One region of the Sphingomonas sp. TF3 genome, then DNA from elsewhere that is predicted to be linked to it. Evidence: predicted binding sites of a transcription regulator. Region 1 holds the regulator's gene; the other holds the start of a gene.
The links. Region 1 encodes LexA, which represses DNA repair genes until DNA is damaged. Its sites were predicted from a motif close to GTTCCNCNCTTGTTCT; they were not measured.
Positions count from the first base shown of each region.

Region 2: a site for LexA is predicted at 9,823-9,838, ahead of EJC47_RS16205 (ImuA family protein). Genes of this name have one in related genera too.

Region 1 is NZ_RWKS01000002.1:83,358-102,925, forward strand. It holds gene EJC47_RS02025 (hypothetical protein) at 1-1,041, shown strand, start outside; gene EJC47_RS02030 (DUF2336 domain-containing protein) at 1,077-2,192, shown strand; gene EJC47_RS02035 (sensor histidine kinase) at 2,189-3,583, shown strand; gene EJC47_RS02040 (globin-coupled sensor protein) at 3,744-5,240, shown strand; gene EJC47_RS02045 (hypothetical protein) at 5,271-5,456, opposite strand; gene EJC47_RS02050 (citrate synthase) at 5,462-6,748, opposite strand; gene gltX (glutamate--tRNA ligase) at 6,769-8,241, opposite strand; gene EJC47_RS02060 (ComEC/Rec2 family competence protein) at 8,285-10,495, shown strand; gene EJC47_RS02065 (hypothetical protein) at 10,557-11,402, opposite strand; gene lexA (transcriptional repressor LexA) at 11,575-12,246, opposite strand; gene EJC47_RS02075 (molybdopterin molybdotransferase MoeA) at 12,318-13,502, opposite strand; gene EJC47_RS02080 (sensor histidine kinase) at 13,533-14,543, opposite strand; gene EJC47_RS02085 (TonB-dependent receptor) at 14,925-17,267, shown strand; gene moaC (cyclic pyranopterin monophosphate synthase MoaC) at 17,916-18,389, opposite strand; gene trpC (indole-3-glycerol phosphate synthase TrpC) at 18,386-19,171, opposite strand; gene trpD (anthranilate phosphoribosyltransferase) at 19,168-19,568, opposite strand, start outside.
Region 2 is NZ_RWKS01000020.1:943-12,042, forward strand. It holds gene EJC47_RS16165 (hypothetical protein) at 1-180, shown strand, start outside; gene EJC47_RS16170 (hypothetical protein) at 257-568, shown strand; gene EJC47_RS16175 (hypothetical protein) at 621-1,106, shown strand; gene EJC47_RS16180 (DUF2493 domain-containing protein) at 1,331-2,290, shown strand; gene EJC47_RS16185 (hypothetical protein) at 2,541-3,116, opposite strand; gene EJC47_RS16190 (single-stranded DNA-binding protein) at 3,803-4,216, shown strand; gene EJC47_RS16195 (error-prone DNA polymerase) at 4,268-7,585, opposite strand; gene EJC47_RS16200 (DUF6504 family protein) at 7,582-9,141, opposite strand; gene EJC47_RS16205 (ImuA family protein) at 9,062-9,793, opposite strand; gene EJC47_RS16210 (DUF1810 domain-containing protein) at 9,983-10,414, shown strand; gene EJC47_RS16215 (thermonuclease family protein) at 10,428-10,973, opposite strand.

The sequences.
Region 1 (19,568 bases):
GCGGGCGCGACCCATATCATTCTTGTCGTCGCGCGGATGACGCCGGAATTGCTGGGCGCGATCAGCCGCATCGGGCGGCGCGGCGTATCGGTCGACGCTGTGCGCAGTGCGCGCGAAGTGCTGGAAAAACTCCATCCGCTCGCGCGCGTGCTTGTCGTCGCGGACGGCGTGGTGACCACGGGCGACGTTGTCCAGGCGATCGCCGCCGCGCCGCAGGATACGCTGCTGGTCACCGACCAGATGGATCCGCATTATGAACGTGTCGGGGCCAATGTGGCGTGGGCGGGCCTCGCCTTGCTGGATTGCAAGCGCATTGCCGAAGTCGCCGCCTTGCCGCGGGATTACGATTTTCAGTCGACCTTGCTGCGGGTTGCGGCGCAGGCGGCGGCGGATCAGGTCCGGCTCGATCCGCATATGGCCCCCGGGCACAGTATCGAGCGCAGTACGCAGGCTCTGGCCGCGCGTGGCAATGGAACAGTCGCGGCGCTGGTCAGCAAACCGGCGCGTTGGGCCGAACGCTTTTTGCTGTCGCCGCTCGTTCGCCTGATATTGCCACCGCTGATGACGCGCGGCGTCGGATCGATCGCGTTGCTGGCGGGGGGCGTGGCCGTTGCGCTTGGCGGTTGGTTGACGATTTTTCTTGGGCACGCTGCGGCCGGGATGGCAGTGACGTACCTTGCCATCGCCATCGCCGCGATCGCGGCGGCGCTGGCCTGGGTCCGCGACGAGGGCGCGGTGGCGCGCCTCGCGACGCATGCCACCCCGGCAATTGTCGCGGTGGCCGCCCTGCTGGTCGGCTATGGCGCAGATCGACCGGCCGGTCTGATCCTCGCATTTGCCTTCATTATCATTGCGGCCCTGCTCGAACGGATCGCCGGATCGGCACCGGTCCGGCGTTTATGGGCCAGCCCCGTCGCCTATCCGCTGGTTATGCTGCCGCTGTTGGCGGTGGGGCAGCCGCTGCTCGCGCTTGGCGCTGCCGCACTATACGCGGTCGTGACGCTGGCGGTCGCCATTGAGGGCTTTCTCGAAAAGCCTTAGTCTCGCTTTAACGACAACCCCTTATTGCCGAGATCATGTCGAATGAATGTGGCGACAAGGATGATGCGGCCGATCGGGCCGTCACGGCACTGCTCACACGGGCAGCGACGGCGGATTCGCACGCCGACGATCGGCTGCGCGTGGCCATTGCAGACTTTTTCCTGGCAGATGCCGCGCGACTGGATGATCGCACGCGAATCGCGATGGCGGCGACGCTCGGCGATCTGGTCCAGGCGGTAGAAGGCGCGTTGCGCCATCACGCCGCTCGTTTGCTGCTGGCGCGCGAGGCAGCGCCCCTGTCCGCCGCCATTGAAGCGGAGGAACCGTCGATTTTTCAGCGCCTGGTGCAAGCCGGCGTTTTGCGCGATCCCGAACTGATGCGAGAACTGCTTGGCCGCGTCCAACAGGATCTTCTGACCGATGCACTGTCAGGTGAATCGCCCGACGATCCCGACCGTCCGAGCCTGTTGCCACGTCTTGCCGGCGCGGCAGATCGCGTTATCTCGGCCAGTGCCGTCGCCTTGATGACGGCGGAAAGCCGTCGCCGGGTTGCGCCCACCCCCGGCCAGCCTGCCGTTACCGATCTTCCCGCCGAGCTGCATCACCGAGTCATCTGGTGGGTCGCAGCGGCGATCCGCGAGAGCATGGGGCCGCTGGAAAGCGAATCGCAAGCGCTGCTTGATCGCGCATTGGTCGATGCCGCGCTTCGCAGCATCGCCGCGCACGATGAGGGCGATCGGCTGGAAGCCACCGCGCTGCGCCTGGCCAGCGCGCTCGATCCACAGGCGAGCGAATTGGCGATCCTCCTGGTCGAGGCGCTGGCCGATCGGCGTCTCTCGCTGTTCATCGCGTTGCTCGCGCGCGCGCTGGGGCTTGATTATAGCGACGCGCGCGAGATCGTTCTCGATCGCGACGGCAGCCGGTTCTGGCTGGTGTTACGGGCGCTGGAACTGGATCGTGCGGCGATCGCGCGGATCGGGCTTGCGCTTTGCGAGGCGGACCCGGCTCGAAACCTCGATCGTTTCGCCGACGGGATTGACGACATTCTGGCGATTTCCCCCGCGACGGCCCGCCACGCCCTTGCCCCATTGTTGCTGCATCGCGATTATCGTGCGGCCCTGGTGGCACTGGGGCGGAGGACGCACCAATGAACGTGAGTGAGCCAATGTTGCCGCCGGTGCGCGGCATGGTCGATCGGGACGGGCGTCTGGTCGAGGCGGATCAGCGCCTTCATGACCTCAACGCGCGCGCCGGTGGCGACATCGGGCAGCCGCTGGCGGTGCCCCAAATCGCCGCGCTCGCGCGGTTGGCGCAGCGGCTTGGTATTCTGGTATCGCGCGGCGTGGTTGCGGCGGATGGGCCGGATGATCTGGAATTGTGGGTCCGGGCCGAGCCCGAATCCGCTGCGACGTCGGGCAATGTCCGTTTGCACATCACCGGCTGGCGCAGTCGCGCGGCATGGCATCCGGCGGCGGCGGCCGAGGAGCGCGCCACCGACTTTCTGCGAAGCGAGGGCGATTGGCTGTGGGAAACCGACAGCGCGTTGCGGCTGACCTTCCTGTCGCTGTCGGCCGGGGCCCGTTATGGCTTCGATGCCGGAGCAATGCTGGGCCAGCCGCTCACCCGCTTGTTCGTACTGGGGGAGGGGGATGGCGGGGTCTTCCCGATTCTCGGCGGGTTGGCGTTGCAGCAACGCTTCGACGATCAAGTGGCGACGATTCGCGCGACCGGGCATCGCGTTCGTCTTGCCGCCACGCCACGGACCGACGCCCATGGGGCCTTTTCCGGCTTTGTCGGTGCAGCGTATGCGCTGGACGACAGCGTTCCGCCGACGGTGATCCCGCCCGCTGCGCCCGCAGCTGCGGATGCCGTCACCACCGCTTTTGCGATGCGGCTGGATCAAGCGCTGCGCGCGCCGCTCGATCGCATCATCGCCAATGCCGACAGCATTCATGCCCAGTCGGAAGGGCCTTTGCGGCAGGACTACGCCGATTATGCCGCCGACATTGCCAGCGCCGGGCGGCACTTGATGGGCTTGGTCGACGATCTGGTGGATCTCCAGGCGATCGAGCGGCCCGATTTCGTGGTGGCCAAGGAAGCCATCGACCTGGCCGACGTGGCACGCCGCGCCGCAGGATTGCTGCAGGTCCGCGCATCCGAAGCGAAGGTGCGGATCGACCGCCCGTCGCTGGGCGAGACACTGGCCGCGACCGGAGAATTCCGTCGCGCCCTCCAAGTGCTGGTCAATCTGATCGGCAACGCCGTTCGCTATTCGCCGACCGACGGGATGGTCTGGGTGCGCGCGGAGCGCGAAGGCACAGTCGCAGCGGTGATCGTCGCGGATCAGGGGAAGGGCATCGCGCTAGCGGATCAGGCCCGCATTTTTGAAAAGTTCGAACGCGTCGATCCGCGCGAGGTCGGTGGCAGCGGGCTCGGGCTTTACATAGCGCGCCGTTTGGCGCGCGCGATGGGCGGCGACGTGACGGTGGATTCCGCCCCAGGGCAAGGTGCACGGTTTGTATTCACCCTGCCGGGCCGCTGATAAGCCCGCGGACTTTGGCGACACTCGCATTATTGGCGTTGTGAAATTTGGCCTTGTGAAAGGTCGCACAAAAATGCGCCTGTCGAGTCCGATTGTCTAATTTCGTAGTCTATAAAGCGATGAGGGGCCGAACGGTGCCAATACATCGGGACAATTCTACATGATTGACAAGGATGTTCAAACCCGCTTGGATTTCATGGCGATTGACGAACAGCAGCGGGCCGTATTGGCGGAGCTACAACCGGTAGTTCGAACTTTGCTTGGTCCGGCACTGGACCGTTTCTATCACACTGCCCGAAGGACCCCGGAAACCGCGGCTTTTTTCCGCGACGACCAGCATATGGCTCATGCCAAGCGGGCACAGGAAAGCCACTGGACGCGTATCGCGACGGGCACGTTCGATCAGGATTTTCACGCCAGCGTCCGCCGCATCGGCGCGGTCCATGCCCGCATCGGCCTTGAGCCGCGCTGGTATATCGGTGCCTACGGGCTCGTCCTGGAAAATCTGATCGCAGGTATCGCGCGCCATTTGTCGCCGTGGCGGCGCCTGTTGTCGCTCTTCCGCGGTCCGAGCGCAGCCGATGCCAGCAGCGCGATCGTCAAGGCCGCCTTACTCGACATGGAATTGTCGGTTTCGATCTACTTCGAAGAAGCGCAAGCAGAGCGCAACAGAGCAATCGAAAGCCTGTCGCAGGCTTTGGCCGCGCTTGCCGACGGCGATCTGAGCAACGACATTGCAAACATGCCGTCGGCCTTTGCCGCGATCGAGACGAGCTTCAACCAGGCGCTTACGTCCTTGCGTGGGTTGATCGGTAGCGTGGTGGCGAGCAGCGCTGGCATTCGTACCGGCTCTTCGGAAATCGCCCACGCGTCGGAAGACCTTGCGCGGCGGACCGAGGGCACTGCCGCCAGTCTTGAGCAGACGTCGGCATCGCTTGTGCAGATCGACTCGCGGCTCAGGGCTACCGCCGCCGCGACGGCCGAGACGGTCAACCGTGCGCAGCAGGCGACCGACACTGTCGCCAACGGTCGCGCGACCGCAGACCAGGCGGTCCAAGCCATGATCCGTGTCGGTGAAAGCGCCAAGGGCATCGATTCCGTAATCGAAGGCCTCGACAAGATTGCGTTTCAAACGCGCGTTCTGGCCATGAACGCGGCGGTCGAAGCGGGGCGCGCCGGAGATTCCGGGCGGGGCTTCGCGGTCGTTGCCGATCTGGTTTCGGCCCTTGCGATGCGCGCCGAGGAAGAGGCGAAGCGCGCCCGCGATCAGTTGACCGTGACTCAGGCCGATATCGGAACCGCAGTCCATGCCGTGAAAAATGTCGATACGTCGCTGACCAACATCTCGGGCGATGTGGAGAAGGTGCACCATCTGCTCGGCTCGATGGCGGACGATGCCGCCGCACAGTCGTCGGCGCTCAGCGAAATCTCAAGCGCGATCAGCTCGATGGATCGCACAACGCAGCAGAACGCCGCGATGGTCGAGGAAACGTCGGCAGCGGCGCGCAACCTGACCGCCGAGGTGGGATCGCTTGCGCAGCAGACCGAGCGGTTCAAGACGGGAAATACCGGGGAGACGGCACGCCCCGCCGCTCGTCGCCCATCTCGTGCGAACGGCCGCGCCGTTAATGCCGCAGGCAGTACTTCGGTTCAATAAACCCCGAATATGCCTGCGTGCGACCAACGCTCAGCGCCGCGACCACCACAGCAGCGCAACGCCCGCCAGCGCGATAAGCGCGCCGTACACCGCCCATTCGCGCTGAGCGAGCATGAAGCTCGACGCGGGCCACAGGATGATGCCAAGGCCCTGGCCCGCAAACAGCAGCCCGAAGGCCAGCAGGACGACGCCCGCCACCAGGGCGAGCGCCTTCACCGCTTTCACGAGCGGGCGTCGAGCGGCACGTAATCGCGCTGCGTCGGGCCCGTGTAGAGCTGACGCGGACGGCCGATCTTCTGCTCCGGATCGGCGATCATCTCGTTCCACTGCGCGACCCAGCCGACGGTGCGCGCGAGCGCGAACAGCGCGGTGAACATCGTCGTCGGGAAACCGATCGCCGAGAGGATGACGCCCGAATAGAAATCGACGTTCGGGAACAGCTTCTTTTCGATGAAGTACGGGTCGCTCAGCGCCATTTCCTCGAGCTTCAGCGCGACGTCGAACACGGGGTCCGACACCTTCATCGCGGCGAACACTTCCCGCACGGTCTGCTGCATCACGGTCGCGCGCGGATCGTAATTCTTGTACACGCGATGGCCGAAGCCCATCAGGCGGAACGGATCGTTCTTGTCCTTGGCGCGCGCGATGTACTCGGGGATGCGGTCGACCGTGCCGATTTCGCGCAGCATGTTGAGCGCGGCTTCATTGGCACCGCCATGCGCCGGGCCCCACAGGCAGGCGATGCCCGCCGCGATGCACGCGAAGGGATTGGCACCCGACGAACCCGCGAGCCGGACGGTCGAGGTCGAGGCGTTCTGCTCGTGATCGGCGTGGAGGATGAAGATGCGGTCCATCGCCTTTTCGATCACCGGATCGACGACATATTCCTCGGCCGGAACGCCGAAGGTCATGCGCAGGAAGTTGCCGGTGTAGCTCAGCTCGTTCTTGGGGTGCATGAACGGCTGGCCGATCGAATATTTATACGCCATCGCGGCGATCGTCGGCATCTTCGCGATCAGGCGATGGCTCGCGATCATGCGCTGCTGCGGATCGGTGATGTCGGCCGAATCCTGATAGAAGGCCGAAAGCGCGCCGACGACACCGCACATGATCGCCATCGGATGCGCATCGCGCCGGAAGCCGCGATAGAAGGTCGCGAGCTGCTCGTGCAGCATCGTGTGGCGGCTGATCGTGTAGGTGAACTTGTCGAGTTCGTCCTTGGTCGGCAGCTCGCCGTTCAGGAGGAGGTGGCACACCTCCATGAAGCTCGACTGCTCGGCCAACTGCCCGATCGGATAGCCGCGGTGCAGCAACACGCCCTCATCGCCATCGATATAGGTGATCGCCGAATCGCAGCTTGCGGTCGAGGTGAAGCCCGGATCGTAGGTAAACATGCCGGTCTGGGCGTAGAGTTTTCGAATATCGATCACGTCCGGACCCACGCTACCGTGCAGGACCTTCAAATCGAGATCCTTGTCCGCGGCGTTCAGCTTGACAGTGTCAGTCATCGGTCGTCCTTTCGTGACGTCTATGCGGCCATCTGGTCGGCGATACGCCCCAGGCTCTCGTCGCGCCCGAGCAAGTCGAGCACGTCGAAGATTCCAGGCGAGGTCTTGCGTCCGGTCAATGCGGCGCGCAGCGGTTGCGCGACCTGACCGAGCTTGACCCCTGCATCGTCGGCGACCTGCCGAACCGCAGCTTCGAGCGCCTCCGTATCCCAGTCTTCGACCGCGTCAAGCGCCGCGTGCACCTGCGCGAGCAATCCGTGGGCCGAACCCGACAGTAGCGCTGTCGCATCATGGTCCATCGCAAGCGGGCGGGTGCGAAAAAGAAAGCCAGCACCGCTGGCCAATTCATTGAGATTGGCCGCGCGTGGTTTCAGCGATGCCATGCTGCGACGCAGAAGATCGAGCTGTTCCGAGTTCGGCGTGACCTCGAGTCGCGGGGCCACCAACTCGGCCAGGCGGGCATCGTCGGCCTGCCGAATATACTGACCGTTCAAATTTTCGAGTTTCTTCAGGTCGAAGCGTGCGGGCGATTTGCCAACGCCGTCGAGATCGAACCATTGGATCGCCTGGTCGCGGCTGATGACTTCATCATCGCCATGCCCCCAGCCGAGCCGCAGCAGATAATTTTCCAGCGCCTCGGGCAGAATGCCCAGTTCGTCGCGATAGAATTCCACGCCGACCGCGCCGTGGCGCTTGGACATTTTCGCGCCGTCCGACCCGTGGATCAGCGGGATGTGCGCATAGACCGGGTCGGGCCAGCCGCCCTCGATCGCGTTCATCGCGCGCATGATGGGAAGCTGACGGAAGGCGTTGTTGAGATGGTCGTCGCCGCGGATGATGTGCGTCACGCCCATGTCGTGATCGTCGACCACCACCGCCAGCATATAGGTCGGCGTGCCGTCCGAACGCAGCAGGACGAAATCGTCGAGCTCGGCATTCTGCACGGTGACGCTGCCCTGGACGCGGTCCTCGATCGTGGTGGCACCCTCGCGCGGCGCCTTCAGCCGCACGACGAAAGGCGCGCCCTCGGGCGCTTCCTCAGGCGAACGGTCGCGCCAGCGGCCGTCATAGCGCATCGGCTTGCCTGCCGCCTTCTGCGCCTCGCGCATTTCGGTCAGTTCGTCTGCCGTGGCGAAGCATTTGTATGCTTGGCCTGCCGCCAGCAATTGATAGGCGACCTCGGCATGGCGCGCGGCGCGCGAGAATTGGAAGACTTCCTCGCCGTCCCAATCGAGCCCGAGCCAGCGCATCGAGGTCAAAATCGCGTCGATCGCAGGCTGGGTCGAGCGCGCACGATCGGTATCTTCGATGCGCAGCAGGAACTTGCCGCCATGATGACGGGCATAGAGCCAGTTAAACAAGGCGGTACGCGCCCCGCCAATGTGCAGGAAGCCGGTCGGCGACGGCGCGAACCGGGTGACGACCGTGGCGTCATTGGGGGTGGTGGTGGCGCCGACGGCGGGGGCCGTGGCGGGATCAGATATTGCGCTCAATCGCGCATACTCCCAGACTTAAGGATGGATGGCCGGTTCAGCCTTGAGCGCCCCTAGCACGCACCTTCCCGCGCTTCAAATCGGCGTGCTTCGGGGGTTTGCCGCCGTCAATGCCCGACTCGAGCGGTGGCTGGAGGCGGAGCGCGACCAACTGGCCTTGTGGGTGCCGGTCGCCTTGGGCGCGGGGATCGCTTTGTGGTTCGTGCTGCCCGACCCGCCGGCGTGGAGGGCGGCGGCATGTCTTGCACTGGCGGTGGCGCTTGGCGGCGTGGCGTTCGCGCGACATGGGCGGGCGGCGCGGGTGGTCGCGGTGGGCGGGTTTTGCGTCTTGCTTGGGCTGGCACTGATCTGGAGCCGCTCGGAGCGAGTCGCGGCGGGTGTGCTTGCCCGCCCGACGATCGCGACCTTCACCGCGCGGGTCGAGCGAGTCGAGCCGCTGGTGGCGCGGGGCCTCGTGCGCGTGCGGCTCGCGCCGATCCGGGTAGTGGCAGTGCCCGAGCGGCGCGGGCCTCCGCAGCCGCTGCCGATGCTCCCCGCCCATCTGCGCGTCAATCTGACCGAGGCCGATGTTCCAGTCGGGCTGGTACCGGGGGCGACGCTGCTGCTTTCCGCGCGGTTGATGCCGCCGCCCGAACCCGCTGTGCCGGGTGCCTATGATTATGCCCGGACCGCCTGGTTTGACGGAATCGGTGCGACCGGGCGCGGCTTCGCGCCGATCCGCGTCATCGCGGGTGGCGGCACGGCGGCGGAAGCGGGGCTGCGCGTGCGATTGTCGCAGCATATTCAGGCGCAAGCAGGCGGGGGCGGGGCAGGGGGCATTGCCGCCGCGCTGGCTACCGGCGACCAGGGCAGCATCCCGATGGCCGACAATGAGGCGATGCGCCGTTCGGGTCTTGCGCATTTGCTCTCGGTCAGCGGCTTGCACATCACGGCGGCGGTCGGCGCGGTGATGGTGCTGGTGATGCGCCTGCTCGCGCTCAGCCCGTGGCTGGCCTTGCGCTGGCGCTTGCCGCTGATTGCAGCGGGAGCGGGGGCGCTCGCGGCGATCGGCTATACGCTGCTGACCGGGGCCGAAGTGCCGACGATCCGGTCCTGCGTCGCGGCCTTATTCGTGCTGATCGCGCTGGCGCTGGGGCGCGAGGCGCTGACGCTGCGGCTGGTTGCAGCGGGCGCGGTGGTGGTGTTGCTGCTCTATCCCGAGGCGCTGGCGGGGCCGAGCTTCCAGCTGTCCTTCGCCGCGGTCGCCTCGATCATCGCGCTCAACGAGCACCCCGCGGTCCGCGGCTGGTTCGGCCCGCGCGAGCAATCTCGGCTGGCAAAGCTGGCGCGCGAGCTCGCTTCGTTGTTGCTGACGGGCCTTGTCGTGGAACTGGCGCTGCTGCCGATCTCGCTGTTCCACTTTCAGAAAGCCGGGGTGTACGGCGCGGTCGCCAATATCGTGGCGATTCCGCTCACCACCTTCGTGACGATGCCGCTGGAGGCGCTGGCATTGCTCTTTGATTGCATCGGCGCGGGGGCACCGTTCTGGTGGGCGACGGCGCGCTCGCTCGATCTACTGCTGTGGATCGCGCACACCGCCGCCGCCATTCCCGGATCGGTCGCGCCGCTGCCCGCCATGCCCGGTGCTGCTTACGCCCTGATGGTGGTGGGTGGCCTGTGGCTGGCGTTATGGCGCACGCGCTGGCGGCGGTTGGGGCTGCTGCCGCTCGCGGTCGGCGCGGTATGGGCGCTGCTGACGCCCGCGCCAGACGTGCTGGTGACGGGCGACGGCCGCCACGTCGCGATCCGCACAGCACGCGGCGATCTGGCGCTGCTGCGCGACCGTACCGGCGATTACACCGCCGACATGCTGGCGGAGAATGGCGGGATTGAGGACCTACCGGTGCTGATGTCCGAACAGCCCGAAGCGCGCTGCAGCCGCGACCTGTGCCTGATGACGCGCCGCGCCGGCGGCCGCGACTGGCGCATCCTCGCGACGCGCAGCGCCTATCTCGTCCCCGCGCCCGATCTGATGGCGGCGTGCGCAGAGGCCGACATCGTCATCAGCGAACGCCGCCTGCCGCGCCGCTGCGCACCGCGCTGGCTACGGCTCGACCGGGCGACGCTGGCGCGTAGCGGCGGCGTGGCGATCACGCTGAGCAGGGCGTCGGTGCGCACGGTGCGCCATGCAGGCGACCGGCATCCGTGGGTGACGATGCCGGTATCATCGAAGCTGTCGCGGTTCCGCAAGGGGAACGAGGCGCGCCATCGCTGAGGGCGGTCGATTTCGCTTTAGGTCGGGGGTTAGTTAGCTGGCGGCGCGGCGCGTCGACCTTCTATTTGATTGGAGCCAGCGTGATGGCGCTGTCTTTCACCTCCCAGACCGTTTTGGCTGCGGTCGCCACAAACAGGGGCATATGCATATTGTAGGAGGTAAAAACATGGATCTCAGTCGGAACGGGGTCCAGCAAATGCGTGGTCATGAAGCCTTCTGCTGTTGCACCCGGTGGCAGTTTGGGGCGCTTCATCGCGAGACAACTGACATTAAACGGACGGGAAGACAGCACGTGTCCGTCGGGCGCAACGACGACGCGATAGTTGCCTCCCATCACGTAGGTGGCGGCATCCTGCTGGGCCGTCAGCAAGTAGACCGCGACTGGCCCGCCATTGGGTGACGGTAGCACGACCGTATTGAACGGTGCCGGCGTGCACGGTTCGTACTTTTGTGCCTTCGCGCGTTCGAGCGCTACTTCGCGTGCGTGCGCGAGGAAGGCTTGCGACGGAGTGAGCGCGATCGGTTGGGGCAATTGTTCCTGACGCACCACCTTTCCGCCACGAACATCGGCGACGAAAAAGGCTTGGGCGGTTGTATTGGTCCCGCGGTAGTAGGTCACGTGCAAGGTTTGCTCGTCGGACACTTCGACGACATATCCACCCACGCCAGTCAGTTGATCTTTCGGGACTGCGGCCAACAGCGCATCGGTGCTGACCCAGGCCGCACGATCGAAGCCGTAAATTAGCCTCCCGATATTGGAAGCGTGCGCGATGCGCTGCTCGTTGGAAGGCGCGGTTGGGGAAGGCGCGGTTGGGGAAGGCGCGGTTGAGCCCGGAATGGCAGATGGAGGCCCGCCCGCATCCTGACCGGGGACTGCCGAGATTAAAGCGATCAAAGGCAATAGCATCGGCTGTCTCCCGCGAAGACAGACACCTGAACTATGGTCAGCGGTTAGACAATGCCGGCACGAAGAAAAAGCGTTCGTACGGTTTAAGATTGCTGGCCATCGCCAGAATCGACGTCAAACTTTTCTACATAGCACTGTGTTTCGGCCGCGCTCGGCGGCCGTCTACTTCGCCTCAATCGTACCGCCGCAAAATCCCCGCCAGCTTGCCCTGCACGCGCACTTGCGCCGGTGCATAACGCTGCGGGTCATACGCCCGGTTGGCGGGGTCGAGCCGGATCATCGCGCCTTCGCGGCGGAAGAATTTGAGGGTGGCTTCGCTTTCCTCGATCAGCGCCACGACGATTTCGCCGTCGCGCGCAACCTCCTGGCGCTTGATCAGTGCATAATCGCCGTCGAGGATCCCGGCCTCGACCATCGAATCCCCGGCGACTTCCAGCGCATAATGCTCGCCATTGCCGAGCAGGGCGGCGGGGACGGCAAGCATCGAGGCGCCTTCGAACGCTTCGATCGGCACACCGGCGGCGATGCGGCCGTGCAGCGGGATCTCGATCACGTCATTGGCGGGCTCCGGCATCGCGCGGAGATTGGCGGCGGGCGCAGCAGTGGTTTTGGTCGGTGTGTTGGTGCCACGCTCGGGCATTTTCAGCACTTCGAGCGCGCGCGCTCGATTGGGCAGGCGGCGGATGAACTGACGTTCCTCGAGCGCGCTGATCAGGCGGTGGACGCCCGATTTGGATTTGAGGTCGAGCGCTTCCTTCATTTCCTCGAACGACGGCGACACCCCGGTCTCATCAAGCCGGTCGTTGATGAAGCAGATCAGCTCATGCTGCTTGCGCGTTAGCATCGCTCGGGCCCTTTCGTCGGAACAGACAACGAACCTATACGGAACGAAAAATCACGCGTCAAGCGCGCGCTTTACGGGAGCGCGAGGATTTCCACCGAGTCGCCGGGCTCGGCGGCTGGCGTATGCGGTGCACGGGCAATCAGGCAATCGGCCTCGGCGAGCGTCCGCAACAACGACGAGTCCTGGCGCTGCGCGACATACACCCGCCCGTCGCGCGTCTCCGCTCGCAGATAATCCTGCCGCACGCCGTTGGCGGGCAACGCCGAACCGAGGATCGCCGTGCGCAAAACCGGCATCGCATCGCGCGCGCCGCTCAGATGCGCGATCAGCGGGCGCAGGAACACCGTCGCGGTGACGAAGGCCGACACCGGGTTGCCGGGCAGGCCCAGCACCGTAGTCCCGCGCAAACGCCCTGCCAGCATGGGCTTGCCGGGCCGCAGCGCGATCCGCCAGAAATCGATCCTCCCGCCTGCCGCCTCCAGTGCGGGACGGATCAGGTCATGGTCGCCGACCGAGGCACCGCCGGTGGTGACGAGAATGTCGGCTTCCACCGCCGCAAAGGCGGCGGCGATGGCATCGAGCCGGTCGGGCAGGATGCCGAGCCGAAGGACGTCGACAGGCAAATCACCAAGCAACGTCGCCAGCATCACGCTGTTGGATTCGGGCAGCGCATCGGGTGGCCCGCTGGCACCCGGCGCAACCAGTTCGTCCCCGCTCGCCACGACCGCGACGCGCAGCCGCCGCGAGACCGTCAATTCGGCGTGTCCGGCGATCGCCGCCAGTGCGACGCGCGCCGCTGTCAGCCGCTCGCCCTTCGCGATGAGCACCTCACCGCTGGCGAAATCGAGCCCCCTGCGGCGGATATTGCCGCCGCGCACCGGGCCATCGCCGGACAGAGTAAGGCTGTCGCCCTCGCGCGCGGCTTCTTCCTGAACGAGCACGCTATCGGCCCCCGGCGGCACGGCGGCACCGGTAAAGATGCGCACCGCTTCGTGCGCGCCGCACGTCCCGGTAAAGGGGCGTCCGGCGGCGCTTTCGCCGATCACGCGCAGCGGCCCCGGCAAATCGTCGAACCGCACCGCATAGCCGTCCATCGCCGAGAGATCGGCATAGGGCTGGGTCCGCAAGGCGTAGACCTCGCTTGCCAGCCAGCGTCCGGCGGCCGCGGCCAGTGGAAGCGTTTCGCTCGGTACTGCGGCACCAAGCGCGAACAGGCGCGCTTGCGCATCGGACACGGAGATCAGAGGAGGGGCCATCGTCATGCTTTCCGGTAAGGCTGGCGGGTATCAGCGGGTCGTCGCGGGTGGGGCAATCCGCTCGATCGTCAGCCGGGTGATCGTACCGCCAGTCGGCGTTGCCGCGACATCGAACCGTCCCCCCAATTGCCGCGCCAGGGTGCTGGCGATGGTCAGGCCGAGGCTGGTCGTGCGGGTCATGTCGAACCCATCGGGCAAACCGGCACCATCGTCGGTAACGCTGAGGTCGAGCGTGTCGTCGGTGCGCTGTACGACCACGTCGATCCGCCCGGTTTCGCGATCGGCAAAGCCATGTTCGAAGGCGTTCGCGACGGCCTCCGCCAGGATCAACGCCAGCGGGATCAGCGCATTGGGATCGAGCACGAGATCGGTTTGCGCGTCGACGCGACACGCGATTCCGGGCTTCCCGCCGGCCTCGGCGAGATCGGCGACCAATGTGGTGACCACGGCATGAAGGGCGACCTGTCCCCCGCTCACGTCATACAATTGCCGCTGGATTCGCCCGATCAGCTGGACGCGGTGGACGGCGTTGTCGAGGACTTGTTTGGCGGCCTCATCGGCGATCGCGCGACGCTGCACGCTGAGCAATGCGGCGACCATCATCAAATTATTGGACACGCGGTGCTGCAATTCGTGGAACAGCACATTGCTGCGTTCGACCAGATCCAGGCGCTGGGCCGCCAGTTCACGCGTGCGTTCGCGTTCTTCGCGCAGGCGGGCGTTGGCCTTTTGCATCATATCGACCAGCGCAATATCAACCGCGACGACGCCGATATAGAAGAGCAACGCGGTCGCGGTTGGCACCTCGATCTGAAAGCTGAACAGCGGCGGGATGAAGAAATACCAGGCGATAAGCCCGCACAGAATCGCCGACAGCACGCCCGGCCCCCGACCCCACAGGAACGCCGAGATGATGACCGCCGGAAAGAAGGTGAGAAACGGAAAGCCCGGCGGGAAATACGGGTTCAGCGCGCTACGTAAAAGTCCCGCCAGAACGGCCGACACCGTAGCGAGGGCGTAAGCCGCGATGGGGCGGTCCATCAGGAGCGGCAATCGTTCCAGCAGGTTCGGTCGTATGTGATTCATTCGGCCAGGTACCAGTTCCCTCGGGGCTGCGCAGTGCTCTCGATCAAGATTCGGATGATCCTCCTCGGTCAGCTTGTCCTTCCTTACGCGAAGGCGCGCGCTTGCCGCAAACGGGCCCATTGGTCGCACACGCACAGGGTAGTTGCACGGAAACCACAGTCGCGGGTCAATCCCGGCCTTCGGTCCAAACTGTCACAATCGCGACATAATCTCGGCCTAGCCGCGCCTCAGCAACCAGACTTTACCAAGTCGAAGCCCGCTCAGAGCGCATCGCGCAGACACCCGCAAAGGGGGCTGCGCGCGTGTTGTCATGTCCGCAGTACGCTAAACTCACAAATGGGGAACATCGTGTCCAAATCACTCGTCGCCAAGTCCGCACTCCTGTTCGGCACCGCGTTTGTCGCGCTTGCCGGTGCCAGCGCTGCCAGCGCGCAGGATGCTCCTGCCGCAGCCGCAGCGGTGCAGACGCCCGCCGCCGACGATAATCTCGGGGACATCGTCGTCACCGCGCAACGTCGCAGCGAGAACCTGCAGAAGGTGCCGGTTTCGGTCGGCGTGCTGCAGGGTGCCGATCTGCGCAACTTCACGGCGGGTGGCGGCGATACGCTGCTCGAACTCGCCAACCGCGTCCCCGGCCTCTATGCCGAGACGACCACCGGCAAGATCTTCCCGCGCTTCTACATTCGCGGCCTCGGCAATATCGATTTCTACCTCGGCGCGTCGCAGCCCGTGTCGATCATCCAGGACGACGTCGTGCTCGAGCATGTCGTGCTGAAGTCGAACCCGGTGTTCGACGTGAACCAGATCGAAGTGCTGCGCGGGCCGCAGGGCACGCTGTTCGGCCGTAACACCACGGCCGGCATCATCAAGTTCGACACCAACAAGCCGACCAACGATTATGAAGGCCGTGCGACGGCGTCCTATGGCAGCTACAACACGGTGTCGGTCGACGCCGGCGTCGGCGGGCCGATCGTCAAGGACGTGCTCTCGTTCCGCGTGTCGGGCCTGTATCAGCGTCGCGATAACTGGATCGACAACAGCTATACCGGCCCGAGCGACGACGGCACCGTCGGCGGCAAGAACAAGCTCGGCGGGTTCGAGGAAAAGGATGTCCGCCTCCAGTTGATGCTGACCCCGCCCGAAACCGGCTTCACCGGCATCGTTTCGGCGCATGCGCGCAATTACTCGGGCACGTCGACGATCTTCCATCGCGGCGCGATCAAGCTCGGCACCAACGATGTCAGCGCCGAACCGCGCGACAGCATCGCGCTCGATGAGGGCCATAACAACCCACAAGCGTACCGGACCTATGGCGGCTCGTTCAACGCGAAGAACGATTTCGGCGCGGTCACGCTGACCTCGATCACCGCGTATGAATCGACGTCGGGCTATAGCCGCGGCGACACCGATGGCGGTGCTGCGGTCAATTTCGCGGGCGGCAAGTTCTACGGCGAGAGCCAGGGCCGCGTGCGCGATCTCGACCAGCTGAGCCAGGAACTGCGTCTGGCCAGCAACGGCACCGGTCGCTTCAAGTGGCAGATCGGCGGCATCTACTTCGAATCGCGCGATACGACCGAATTTGACCAGCGCGGTTTCTTCCTGCTCGACAATTCGTTCGGCACCACGCCCAACCCGAACAATTTCGTCGTGCTGCGCAACGTCAACACGTCCTATGCCGGTTTTGGCCAGGCGAGCTACGAGCTGCTCCCCAAGCTGACGCTGACCGGTGGCGTGCGCGTGACCTATGACGAAAAGACCACGCGCCTCGTCACGCCGCCGCGCAACGCAGCGGGCGTATCGACCTTCCCGGCTGCGGCCGCGAGCTATGTGCGCCTGGCCGATACCCAGCCGAGCTGGGAAGGCAGCCTCAACTATGCAGTCGAGCCGAATGTGAACGTGTTCGCGCGCGTTTCGCACGGTTTCCGCGGGCCGACGATCCAGGGCCGCAACGCCGTGTTCAGCTCGGCCTTCGTGACGGCCACGTCGGAGACGATCACGTCGTATGAAGCCGGCATCAAGTCGAACCTGTTCGGCAACACGCTGCGCTTCAACGCGACGGGCTTCTACTACAAGGTCCACAACATCCAGCTGAACGGCAACGACGCCAACAATAACGGCCTGTTGTTCAACGCCAACCAGGCGCAGGCCTGGGGCGGCGAAGCGGAGCTGACCTGGCGTCCGGTGCCCGAGTTCACGCTCGGCCTGGGGGGCAGCGTGCTGCACACCGAGATCAACGACACGCGCGTTTATGCGCCGGTCTGCAAGCTCAACGGCGTCGTCACCTGCACCGTGCTCAACCCGACGATCAATGTCGGCGCGGCAACGCTCGCGCAGATCAACGGCAACGTCCTGCCCGACGCGCCGAAATATCAGCTCGATGCCAATGCACGGTATGACTATCCGCTGGGCAATGGCGGCAAGCTGTTCCTCGCGGGCGACGTGACGCTGCAGGGCTATACCAGCTTCGTGCCGTACAAGACGATCGAGTACACCTCGGACGGCACTTTCGAAGCGGGTCTGAAGGCCGGTTACGCCGCCCCTGAGAACAAGTACGAACTGGCCGTGTTCGTGCGTAACCTGACCAATGAGAAGAACCTCAAGGGCGTGCTCGACAACTACAACGCCGCCGTGTTCAACGACCCGCGCATCATCGGCGTGTCGCTGAGCGGCAAGTTCTAAGGGGCTGAGGGCGCGGCCTGCTTCGGCAGGTCGCGTTCACCGTTGGGGGGCAAACCGGATATGGGCGCTGCCAGAACGCAGCGATCCGGTTTGGCCCACGTCGGCGATCAGTTGCCGGTTTGCGGTTTGTGGAACGCCGCCGTTAGACAAGTGGCCTTTGCGTTTCTTATGGTGGTGCCAACAAGTCGAATGATTTGATGGTCGGTGAGGGTCGCGGTCTTACGATCGAAGGTGATTAAGCGAGACTGCTCAGGCGTCTGCATGTCAGCCAGCTTTATTGGATACGATGCCCGATCCTTAATGGGATATGTCTGCTGGGGCCTACACTCAGCGTAACAATAATATCCTGCTGCCAGGTCCGCACTGAATGTTATGGTGTAAGGAACGACCATAGGCGCGTTCGTGCCAAATTGGACGGTTTCTGTTCCGGTGCAACGCTCAGCAAATTGGTCTTGCGCCGACGCAGAGGTTGATGCGAGGCCCGCGAGGGCAAAAGCAAAAACCGCGTATCGCATCTTGTCGTCTCCACGGCATGATCGGCGTGCTAGCATACCCCTCTGGCTCAACCTCCGCTAATGACAATCGTGTCACTGAGGCGCTGTGATTGTTGAGCATCGGATGCTAACGCTGATCTACGAGGCAGGTGATTCAGCCCACCCGCGCCCAATCGCCCGATTTGCCGCCGGTCTTGGTCAGCAATTGTACGCCGCCGATCGTCATGCCTTTGTCGATCGCCTTGGCCATATCGTAGATCGTCAGCAGCGTGACCGTGACGGCGGTCAGCGCTTCCATCTCGACCCCGGTCTTGCTCTCGGTCGCCGCCGTCGCGGTCGCGGTGACGCCACGGTCGTCCACCACCAGATCGATCGCCACGCGCGTCAGCGGTAGCGGATGACAGAGCGGGATCAATTCGCTGGTGCGCTTGGCCGCCATGATCCCCGCGACCCGCGCCACCGCCAGCACATCGCCTTTCAGCGCAGTCCCGTCGCGGATTGCGCGCGCGGCTTCGAGGATCATGTCGATCCGCCCCGTCGCCACGGCTTCACGTCGGGTCGGCGTTTTGCCGCCGACATCGACCATATGCGCCGCACCGGCGGCATCGAGATGGGTGAGCTCGCTCATCCGACCAGCGCGCGTGTTGCCGCTTCGACGTCGCTCTGGCGCATCAGCGATTCGCCGATCAGGAAGCAGCGAATGTCATGTTCGGCCATCGCATCGAGATCTGCGCGCGTGGTAAGCCCGCTTTCGGCGACGAAGGTGCAGCCCTTGGGCGCCTTGGACACGAGTTCATAGGTGCGCGCGAAATCCACCGTGAAATCGCGCAAATTGCGGTTGTTGACGCCGATCAGCCGCGACTTGAGCTTCAGCGCGCGCTCCATTTCGCTGTGCGAATGCACTTCGACCAGCACGTCCATGCCGCATTCGAGCGCACTCGCCTCGATCTCGGCGAGCAGTCCGTCGTCGAGCGCCGACATGATCAGCAGGATCGCATCTGCGCCAAGCCCACGCGATTCGGGCACTTGCCACGGATCGACCATGAAATCCTTGCGCAGCACCGGCAGTGTACAGGCATTGCGCGCGGCGGTCAGATAGCTGTCCGCCCCCTGGAACCACGCTTCGTCGGTCAGCACCGACAGGCACGCCGCACCGCCCGCCTGATACGCGGCGGCATGGGCGGGCGGATCGAAATCGGCACGGATCAGGCCCTTGGACGGGCTGGCCTTCTTGATCTCGGCGACCAGCGCATAGCCGGTCTCGGCGCGCGCATCGAGCGCGGCGCGAAAGCCGCGCGGCGCGGTTTGAGCGGCAATGCGGGCGTCGAGTTCGGCGATTGCGGTCGTCGCTTTGCGCGCGGCGACCTCGGCGCGTTTGGTTTCGAGAATGCGGGTGAGAACGTCGGTCATGAATAGGCAATCCATCGATCGAGCAAGCCGTTCGCCGCGCCGCTGTCGATCGCGTCGCGCGCGATCTCCACGCCTTCGGAAAGGCTCTGGCTGGTGCCCGCCACGATCAGCGCGGCGGCGGCATTGAGGAGAACAGCGTCGCGGTACGGGCCCGCTTCGCCCTGAAGCAAGCGGCGGAGCGCGGCGGCGTTATACGCTGCGTCGCCACCGCGGATCGCGGTGACCGGGTGGCGCGGCAATCCGGCGTCTTCGGGCACGATGATGCCGGGCAAGTCCACCTGTCCAACGCTGACCGCGACGCTCCGCCCGGCACTCGACAACTCGTCCAGCCCTTCCTCGCCCGATACGACCAATGCCGCTTCGGTGCCGAGCTGTTCGAGCGCTGCGGCATAGGTCG
Region 2 (11,100 bases), on a different contig from region 1:
ATGCTCCACATAGATCAATGCTGGCCCGCGCGCGCGGCCGACGCAGCCGCCCTTGGCGGACGGCTCAACGTCGCCGGTGATCGGCCTGCGCAACCGGCCAAGATCATCCTGGCGACGGCCGCCAAATACGCACCCAACCGTCAGCGTTGGCGCTCATTCGGTTGGCAAGTCATCGACTGACGATCGACGCTTTCTGAGGGGAGGCAGCCTTCGGAGCCGGTGAGCCTGGATGCTCGCCGACCCAAAGGAGCCCAACATGCACAGCATTGCCGTCTATCTCGTCCAGCTCGCCTATGGCGGCCCTGAAGAGGGCGGTTGGTTTTACCAGACCGGCGAACTCTGCACCGATCCGGAGCTGACGGCCTTCGGCACCACCTTTGCCGATGGGCACGAAGCCCGGGTGAAAGCCATGTCGGACGAGGTTCAGGCCCACCTCGATCGCGACTGGAACACCGGTGATCACGCGCGGGAGATCAGCAGCGTCCTTTCCGCCGGGCGCTTCGAGGCCCGCGTCCACGATGGCTGGCCTCCTCTCGCCTTCCCGGCAGAGCGTCCCCGTTACGAATGACCCGAAAATGCTCGGGTTGCTCCACATCGCCAACTTTCAGGAGTCCGGTCCCATGAAAACCTTCACCGTTCACTGCGAATACCCTGCCCCCTATCGCGCCGAGCTCACGGTCGAGGCGGAGGATCTCATCGGGGCCTGTCGTGCCGCGATCGACGCGTCACACACGACCGACGGGTGGAAGAGCCTCGAGACGGAGCACCTCACCTACGTCACCGCGATCGCCGAAGGAGCGGACATTGATCCTTGGCGTTTTGTCCCCGATGGAGCGGATGCCTCCGTCCTCACCGTCCCTCGTCTGTTCACGGATGTGGCGGCCCTCGCGGGCTTTGCCGCGACCCGGAGTGACGATCTGGTCGACCAACTCCGCATCATGGTCGATGCCATCGGCGCCGATGGTGGGTTACGGATCACCCCAGCAGCGATGGTGCGCCTGTGCGCGACCGGAAAGGCCATTCTCGACGACATCGCGTGCTGCGGGTTAAGCCCCACTTCAAGCGCTGCGCCAAGCGTGGGTGCTGTTCTGCCCGACGCCATCTGACGTCCGACAGCCTTCCGCCAGAGGATGCGGCATATGGGCGGCCGCGAGGCCCCCGCAATCGCAAAAATCCGGGCCGAGTTGCCGCTTCGCGGCTGCCCGCTCCACCCCGGTTTTTGCGGTTTCCCTTCGCTGCGCTCCGGTGCGGGCGCCTCTCATTCGGCCGCCCAGGAGATGCGCATCCGGCGGATAGGCCGCCGGCCCAGATCAGATGAAGGGCTTGACCCATGACCACTTCCCTTGCCGCAGCACTTTCCGCACTGGAGCTCGGACACCTCGAACCCCACGCAGAAGAGGTCTCAGGAATGGCCCCTCCCCCGTCCGAGGCCCTTGAGCAGACCACCACCGCCATCTGGAGCGATCTGTTCGCAACCCTCCAGAACACGTCGCTCGAGCGTGACATCGAAGAGATGGGCTGGGGTCTGGTCAACCTCTTCCACCGTGCCGCGGCCAAGAAGCACGCGACAATCGACCGCCTTACCGATGAGATCAGGCTGCTGATCGCCGAGCAGGACGGTTCGGAGATCAACACCTCCAACCTCGAGGAAAAAATCGACCTCGCCAAGAAGATCGAGGAAGCCGCCTCCTGCTACGAGCTGATGCGCGACACTGCGGCCGGGCATTATATCCGCGAAACGGGCCGCTCCTGGATTCCGTCGACCGGCAACCGCATCTCGCTGGGAGTCACGTCCGCAATCGTCGATGGGCGAGCATTCCTCCGCGCACGCCGCGAGCGGATCCGCGACGCGAATACGGCACAGGGTACGCCGGTCGTGTTCGCAGGCGGAAGGCTGACCTTCAGGACCGATGAGGACATGAAGGCGTTCGGCGACAATCTGCTGCGCACCCTCAACGCGGTTCGGGAGCGTGTCGGGGACATGTATCTCGTCCATGGCGGCGACATGAAGGGGATCGAGCGCATCGCCGCCTCCTGGGCCGAACAGCACGGCATCCAGCAAGTCCGCTTCGGTCTCGATCGCAAGCTCGGAGATCGTGCCGGCTTCCGTCGCAACGAGCAGATGCTCTCGCTGAAACCCCGCTACGTCATCGCCTTCCAGGGCAACGGCGTGACCGAGCGTCTGGTGATCGATGCGAAGAAGGCGGGCATCCGGGTGGTCGATCGTCGCGGCCCATTGGGTACGCCCCCCGCCGCTCAAAACACTCAGACCGACCGCAAGGTCGCCTGAGTTTACGGCTCGGCCGCTGGCATGCCAGCGGCCGAGCCGTTTGCGGCTTCGCCGTCGCCCGCGCCGACGCGGCGCATCAACCATCAATCCGCCAAGGAGCGGCGCCGTGTCTCGCCCCAAGGCGCGTAACATCGGGGTCGGCGATCGTCGGAGACCGCTGGGAACAGCGCCTGCGTCACTCGATCCGGAACGCCGGCAGCGATCCCGTTGACCTTGCGGGGGCACTGGTTTTCCCGGTGCCCCTCCAAACTTAGCGGCGATCTGCTCCAGTCTGGACGGCGAGATAGCGCCTCACGATTTCGAGGTGGGTCTCCATTGTCTGGATTGTGCAATGCGGATCTGGGGCAACCCAACGAGAGGTCTGAGGGTATCGGAAGACCTGGAGCGCATGGGGTTCGTCGAGCGAACCCATGAGCGCGTCCATTGCCGGATCGCGATCGGTATACAGGCCGCCGCTGATCGCCTGCGTGTAGCAGCGCTCAAGACTGTGCCCAATCATCATTAGCCATTCCTCGTCCCGGCCTTGGTGGCTGAGGACAGCCTTGAGCGAAAGCTCCAGCGCATGCGCCACAAGCTGGAAGAAGGGCCAATGGACTGATTTGTCCGTTGCCGGTTGCTCGTTCAGCAAGGTTGCCGCGTTGCCGTAACAAACTGCCATTGCGAAATACTCAAGATCGCGGCGATCGGCGGGCGGCTTTTGGGACGTCGAATTTGGCATTCTGCGCAGATTGCCGTCTGTTCGAATAAATCGCCAGCGCCTTGAGCAATGCGGCGGCGTGATCGGGAATGGTTCATTGCAGCCCGCTCTTTTGAGCTTGTCGATCACTGGCAAGCTGCGGGCCGGCGGCTGAAACCGATCCTCAAGGCCCTCGGCGTGCCGGCGCAAACCCGTTCACCGTGATGTCGGCGAAACGTGTGTTGTTCCTTTCCCGATACGCGCGGCGCCTGAGCAGATGGGCGTCGGTGGCAATGCGTCTATCAGGTCGGTGCGAGACGATGCGCGAACGTGCCGGTCGAGTTCATGCCATGAATTAAGGGCCGGGGGCCGACACAATCTGACCATCTGTGGATCTCCTCGAGCTTGCCGATGCCCGCTTGGGATCGGTGCCAATGGTCCTCGCTCTATCGGGGGCCGGCTTATCTGGTTGCGCCGTCGCTGGCTCTTTGCGGCCGGGCGGGAAGGAAGTGGATGATCTTGGTGCCGCCGGGTCGAGAGGTCCGGCGCGTGGACACAGACGAGAATGGCGGACGATCCTGCACTGTTTCCCGTGTTCGTGTCGGCAGTGAGGGACAATCCCTTCTCTTTCACCTGACCCCTAAGTCGGCCGTTCGCCGCCTCCAACCCGCAATCCTTCGGGCCGAGTTGCCGTGTGCCACGGCTGCCCGCACCACCCCTCGCCTCGGGGTTCCCCTGCGCGCTGGCGCGCTTCGGTGGAGGCACCGTCCTGGCCGCCTTTTCCGGGGATCAGTCGAAGGGATCATCCCTCGGCCGTCAGATAAGGAAACCTCGACATGCAGAACATCGTCATCCTCGCCGGCAACGTCGGCGCCACCCCGGAAGTCCGCACCACGCAGGGCGGCACCAAGATCACCCACTTCTCGCTCGCAACCTCGCGGCCGAAGCGCGACAGCGACGGCAAGGTCATCAAGGATCGCGACGGCTACCGCGTCGAGGACACCGAATGGCACCGGATCACCTGCTTCAACGGCGTTGGCAAGACCGTCGAGGACTATGTCCAGAAGGGCATGAAGGTGATGGTCCGCGGCAGGATCCACTACACGACCTGGACCGACCAGGACGACATCAAGCGCTACGGCACCGAGATCATCGCCGACGAGGTCACCTTCCTCACCCGCGCCCGTCAGGCCTCCGAACGGTCGGGCAACGGCAACGACACGACCGAAGACGACGACATCCCGTTCTGAAGCGGCTTCGGCCCGGTGGCGAAAGCCACCGGGCCTTTTCTATGTCTGCGGTCAGCGGAAATCACGCGGCTTAATCTTGATGCCCTCGGTCGGTTGGCCGGGGATGATCCCGGACCCGAGCCGCAGATCGGGAATGTAGATTTCCCTCGCGGCCCGCCCCAGGGGCTGATGCTCGGGATCGCGCGGGTCCGAGGACATCGGGTTTCTGACCACGTCTGCCCTGCTGACCCGATAGATATCGGCGACGTCGGCGCGGCGGCCGACGCTCGCCAGCATGCCCGACAGATCGTCGAGCCGCTGAGCGATGATATGGATGACCTCACCTTCGCGCTGCACCTGGCCACGCACGCCCATCATCGACGCGCCGAGCACCGTGCGACGGTTGGCCTCGAAGACCTTGGTCCACACCACGAGGTTGGCAACATCGGTCTCATCCTCCAGCGTGATGAACATGACGCCCTTCGCGCTCCCCGGTTTCTGCCGGACGAGAACGATGCCGGCGAGCTCGATCCAGCGCCCATCCTTGATGGCGCGCAGCGCCTCGCAGGTGATCATCTTGCGCGCCTTGAGTTCGTCGCGCAGGAAAGCGAGCGGATGCGCCCGGAGCGATAGGCCCGAAGCGCGGTAGTCTTCGACGACCTCCGCGCCCTCCCCCATCGACGCGAGCATGACCGTCGGCTCGATCGCCTCCTGCCGCAGCTTGCCGTCGCGTTCATCGGCAGCCGCGAATAGGGGTAGCGCCGCGCTTCCGAGGCCCTTGACCTCCCACAGCCCGGCGCGGCGGTCCGCGCCCAGCGATCCGAACCCGTCGGCATCGCCGATCCGGTCGAGCGCGCCGCGCCCGACGCCGGCACGGCGCTGGATCTCCTCGATGCTGGTATAAGCCGTCGTGCCACGCGCGGTAACGATCGCCGCACCATCGGCGTTCGAGAGGTCGCGTGCCATGCGCAGCCCGAGACGGACGGCCTTGTACCGTCCGCGGCTCGCTTCCAGCGTGCAATCCCATCGACTGGCGTTCACGTCGATCGGCCGTACTTCGACCCCGTGCTGGCGCGCGTCGCGCACGATCTGCGCCGGCGCGTAAAACCCCATGGGCTGCGCATTGAGCAATGCCGCGCAGAAGGCGTCGGGATGATGGCATTTCATCCAGCTCGACGCATAGGCGATCAACGCGAAGCTCGCGGCATGGCTCTCGGGGAAGCCGTAGGAGCCGAAACCCTCAATCTGCTTGAACGTCTTTTCCGCGAATTCCTGATCATAGCCGCGGCCGACCATGCCGCTGATCAGCTTGTCGCGAAAATGGCTGACCCCGCCTGTGAGCTTGAACGTCGCCATCGCGCGCCGCAACAGATCGGCCTCGCTTGCCGTGAAGCCGGCGCACTCGATCGCCACCCGCATCGCCTGCTCCTGAAACAGGGGCACGCCGAGCGTCTTTTCCAGGACCCGGCGCAGCTCCTCGGTCGGATAGGTGACGGCCTCCTCGCCGTTACGGCGCCGCCTGTAGGGATGGACCATGTCGCCCTGGATTGGCCCGGGGCGGACGATCGCGACCTGGATCACGAGATCGTAGAATGTCTTCGGCGCCATCAGCGGGATCGACGCCATCTGCGCGCGGGATTCGATCTGGAAGACGCCCAAGGTATCTGCCTTCCTGATCATCGCATAGGTCGCGGGATCTTCGGCCGGTATCGTCGCGAGGTCGTGCTTGATGCCCTTGTCGTTCTCGAGAAACTCGAACGCGCGGCGCATGCAGCTCAGCATCCCGAGCGCCAGCACATCGACCTTCATGAAGCCCAAGGCGTCGATGTCATCCTTATCCCATTCGATAACCTGGCGATCGTCCATCGCCGCCGGTTCGATCGGCACAAGCTCGTCGAGCCGATCGCGGGTCAGCACGAACCCGCCGGGATGCTGCGACAGATGGCGCGGCGTGTTGATCAGCGTCCGCGCCAATTCGAGCGTCAGCGCGAGGCGCTTGTCGTTCAGGTCGAGATTGAGTTCCTCCGCGTGCTTCGCCTCGACGCCTTCGCGGCTATATCCCCAGACCGCACCCGACAGGCCGGCCGTCATGTCCTCCGACAGTCCGAGCGCCTTGCCGACCTCGCGCACCGCGCCGCGCGCGCGGTAGCGCGTGACGACTGCGGTGAGCGCGGAGCGCGTCCGGCCATAGGTCTCGTAGATCCACTGGATCACCTCTTCGCGGCGCTCATGTTCGAAATCGACATCGATATCGGGTGGCTCGCGCCGCTCGGCCGAGACGAAACGCTCGAACAGTAGTTCCGAGCGGACCGGGTCGATCGAGGTGATGCCAAGCACATAGCAGACCGCGCTGTTCGCGGCCGACCCCCTGCCCTGACACAGGATCTCCCGCCGCCGCGCTTCCGCGACGATCGAATGGACGGTCAGGAAGTAGGGCGCATAGTCGAGCTGGGCGATGAGCCGAAGCTCATGCTCCAGCTGCGCGCGCACCTTGCCTTCGATGCCTTCGGGATAGCGTTCGGGGGCCTTCTCCCAGGTCAGCCGTTCGAGCTCCTGTTGCGGGGTGCGGCCCGGCACCTGGATCTCGTCGGGATATTGATATTTGAGTTCGTCGAGGCTGAATGTGCAGCGCGCCGCGAATTCGACGCTGCGCGCAACCGGCCGCGTGTCCTTCAGGTAGCGGCGAAAGAGCCGCTCCATCTCTTCTCCGGTCTTGAGATAGCGATCGGCAAATCGTTCGCGCGCCGCCCCCAGCGTATCGATCGTGCATTTTTCCCGGATGCAGGTGACCACATCCTGCAGCAGCCGACGGTCGGGCGTGTGATAGAGGACGTCGTTGGTGGCGATGGTCGGCACGCCCGCGGCGGCCGCGAGCGCCGACAGATCGCGCAGGCGGATTGCGTCTTTCGGCCGCCGCCTGACGACAAGCGCCATATGGGCGCGATCGCCGAACATGTGCTTTGTCCGCGCCAGCGCGGCCTCGGCCACCGCATCGGCGCGATCGGGGACGAGTATCGCGAGCAGCCCTTCGTTCCACTCCGCGACATCGGACCATTCAAGGTGGCAAGCGCCCTTTCCCGCCCGACCTTTGCCGACGCTGAGGAGCCGGCACATGCGGCCATAGGCCGCCCTGTCGGTGGGATAGACCAGCAGCGCCGTCCCGTCGGTGAGATCGAGCCGACAGCCGATGATGGCGCGGACGCCGGTCGTTTTCTCGGCGTCCCAGGCCCGCACGATGCCGGCGACCGAATTGCGGTCGACGATGCCGAGCGCGGGCAACTCCATGCGCGCGGCCGTGACGAACAACTCCTCCGGGCTCGACGCACCGCGCAGGAAGCTGAAATGGGTCGTGACCTGCAGCTCGACATAACGGGCCTCGCCCTCGCTCACGCGAACGCCCCGTGCAGGAACCAGCGCATCGATCCGGTCGATGGGCTCTCTCCGTCCCCTGCACGGAACAGCCAGTAACGGCCGCCGCTCATGGTCTCGACCTGATAATAGTCGCGGATGCTGAGCGGCTGCTCGCTCTCGATTCCGGCGTCACGCCACCATTCGCCGTGCAGCCGTTCGGGTCCGTCGCCCTGCGTGACCCGGTATCGCTTGCCGCGCCAGATGAACATCCTCGGCGCGTCATCGGGCAGAAGGGCGATGACCTCGATTGCTTCGGGCCGCGCCAGCATCCGTGCGGGGCGCGGCAGATCATCGTCCCATCCCGCGCCCCGCGCGGTATCGAGCGCCGGTGAACTCGTCGCCGAGCGCTCGGGCATCTCGCTCGGGTGCGGCGCCATGCGGTGCAGGCACCGACTGCCGAAACGGTTGGAGAGGGTATCGACCAGAGCGGCGAGATCCGGCCCGCGCTTGCCCAGGCGCTCCAGGCTCTCGCCCTGTCGCGCGGCGACGGGCTCCATCAGCGAGACCAGCAAGGTCATCGATTCGATCCCAAGACCTGGCTCGACAGTCTCGATCTTCGCGCAAAGAAGTTTCGACAAATGGGTCTGGTCGCGGCTCGGCGTAGCGGTGCCGACCCGGATGACCTGCGTATGCCCGTCCACCCGGAGGAAATAGCAATCGAGGCGCCGCGCGCCCTTGCCTGCCCGGCCAAGCTGATCGGCGATTTCGGCGATAAGATCGCCGATCACCTTGGCAAACGCCTCCGCTGTCGCGATTGGCTCCATGAAGCCGCGGCGCGCGCGGGGCAGATGCTCGGGGAATATCGGCTCGATCGGTTCGGACACAGCCCCAAGCGCCTGATCGAGCCGGCGGTGCAGGCTACGGCCGAACCGCTTGGCGAGCGGCCCGCGCGGAGCGCCAATCAATTGCTCGACACGTTCGAAGCCGAGCTTTCGCAGTCCCTCAACGACATGGGCTTCTAGCCGCAGCGCCCGTATCGGCAGGAGTGCGATCGCTTTGCGGTGGTCGCCAGGTTCGATCGTCACCGGCCGACCGGCGGGGACGTGCCGTGCGACCGCATGGGCACAGCCTGCGGTGTCGGCGACAGCAATCTGAACCGATACGCCGAAGGCGGCCACGCGGCGGTGGAGATCCTTGAGCAAGGCCGCCTCGGTGCTGAACAGGGCCGCGCAGCCGGTAATGTCGAGCCACAGCCCGTCGGGTGCATCGGGCGCGACGATCGGCGAGTATCGCTGGCCCGCCCATAGCGCCAAGCGGCGCAATCCCTCGACATCGGCTTCAGGTTGCGCGTCGACGACGTCGAGCTCCGGCACGAACGAGCGCGCCCTGGTGATGGTCATGCCGGGCGCAATGCCGAGCGCGCGTGCGCCGGCATCGACCGCCGCGACGATACGCCGGCCATGATCGGGGATCGCCGTGACAAGCGGGCGTGTCGGGGTTGGTGTGTCGCGCCGGTCAGGCGGCGACTTGGCGGCCTGCCGCCGCAGCCGGTCTGTCGACCAGTGCGGCAGGTAGACCGATACGACCCGTCGCATCGCAGCCCTCCACTATCCATGCGTGCGGATTCCCCCCGCGCACGCGCTCCAGCTCGACGTGCCAGCGCGCGCGGCCGAGGCTCGGGATGCCGAGATCCTCGCTTGGCCTGGCCGTAATCCGCCACCGCGTGACAGCGGCGGTTCCCTCGGCGGCCTGCTCGGGCTTGGACGCACGCCGAAAGACGAAGGCGGCGACGCCTGATCCCTCGGCGGCGAGCTGGAGACGCTTCGATGCCGTGGTGCTATATTTGGTGACCTCGCCGACCACGCCCCCAAGGCCGGAATGACGCAGGCATTCCTCCATGGCGAGCAGGACGTTCGCGTCGCTGCCCGCCTCGACATAGATTATACGATCGGGATGGAGCCCCGCGAGATGGAGCGCGGGCGCGAACAGGTCGCGCCACCGCAGGCACCAGAGGACCGGACCTTCCACCCGTGCGAGGATGCCGGCGAGAAAGATCGTCGCGCTCGCATCGTCGGCAAGATCGGGACTGCCGGCGACCTCATGCAGCGCGCCGCTGGCTATACCGCCGCCCGGCAGGCTGGCGTCGATGGCCTCCAGCCCGAACGGAATCGATCCATGGCGCGCGCCCACGCCTTCGATCTGCGCGATACGCGCTCGCAGATTTTCGATGACGCTGGCTTCGCGCATAACATTCAAAAGACTCGGGCGGTTGATTCGTTCGCTATTTGTTCTATTCAGTCCGTTCGAGAGTCAAGCGTCGGGGGCGTATCGATTTTGCCTCCGGCGGTGGATAACCGCCTTCGCCGGGCTTTTGAAGGCCGCAAAAAATTTGTGCGAAGCGACGCGTCCTGGATGCCAGGAGGGTATGGGAGCGTGATGGCTGCGGATTTCCACCTCGACCGATTCGTGACGGCACAGGCGACGACCTATGACATTGCGCTGGCCGAGATCCGGCGCGGCGCCAAGCGCAGTCATTGGATGTGGTTCATCTTTCCGCAGATCGCCGGTCTCGGCACCAGCGACATGGCGCGGCGCTATGCCATCGGATCGCTGGACGAAGCGCGCGCCTATCTGGCGCATCCCCTTCTTGGGCTCCGCCTTCGCGACTGTGTCGGCGCGCTGCAGGATCTGACCGGGACAACCGCGATCGCGGTGTTCGGCGAGGTCGATGCGATGAAGCTCCGCTCCTCCCTGACCCTGTTCGCCGAAGCGGGCGGAGGCCCGCTCTTTGTTGCGGCGATCGAGCGGTGGTTCGACGGCGCCGCGGACGCGGCGACACTTGCGAAGGCGAGACCTTCCTCGCCCTAGAATTGGCAATCCATCAGGAACACCAGTCGGGTTTGGGATGATGGCGAAGCCATGGTCGCGCGACGCCCATGGCGATGAGAGCCTCGCCCAGATCCCGGCCGTCGACGCGGACGCGCGCGACCGTCCGGTTATAGCTGTGCCCTACCCGCTTGAACGTCACGACCTTGCCATCGAGCAGCGCGCGGGCGCGCTCGGATGCGGCTTCGCCGCGTTCGATCTCGAGCCGGCATTTCGCCTGGCGCGCGTGAATCTCGGGCGCGTCGATATTGGCGATCCTGATGCGCTCGCCGCTCTCCAGGCGAAACGTGTCGCCATCCGTCACATAGCGGACCTGCCCGGTCTCGGCGCCGGCGGGTGTGCTGCAGGCAACGCTGCCCATCAGCAGCAGGCAGATCGAAGATGGGGAGCGCAACCAGGTCATCGCGGGACAGTAGCGCGCGCGTTTCGTGGAACAAGATACGAACGGTGGCCTGGGGTCGGATGATGTCGATTTGGGATCAGCACGGTGGAACAGCGCCACCCCCATGCCGGCAGCTTCACCCCGCTCTTTGACGCGCAATCCTTGGTCGCTCCCGCGGCCTAATGCGATCAACCCGTAAAGGGTCCGCACGCTTCGCTACGGCCTTTTGCCGTGCCGCCAAAAGATGATCGCGGCCACGAGACCAACACTTCGGGCGCCAGTCGAG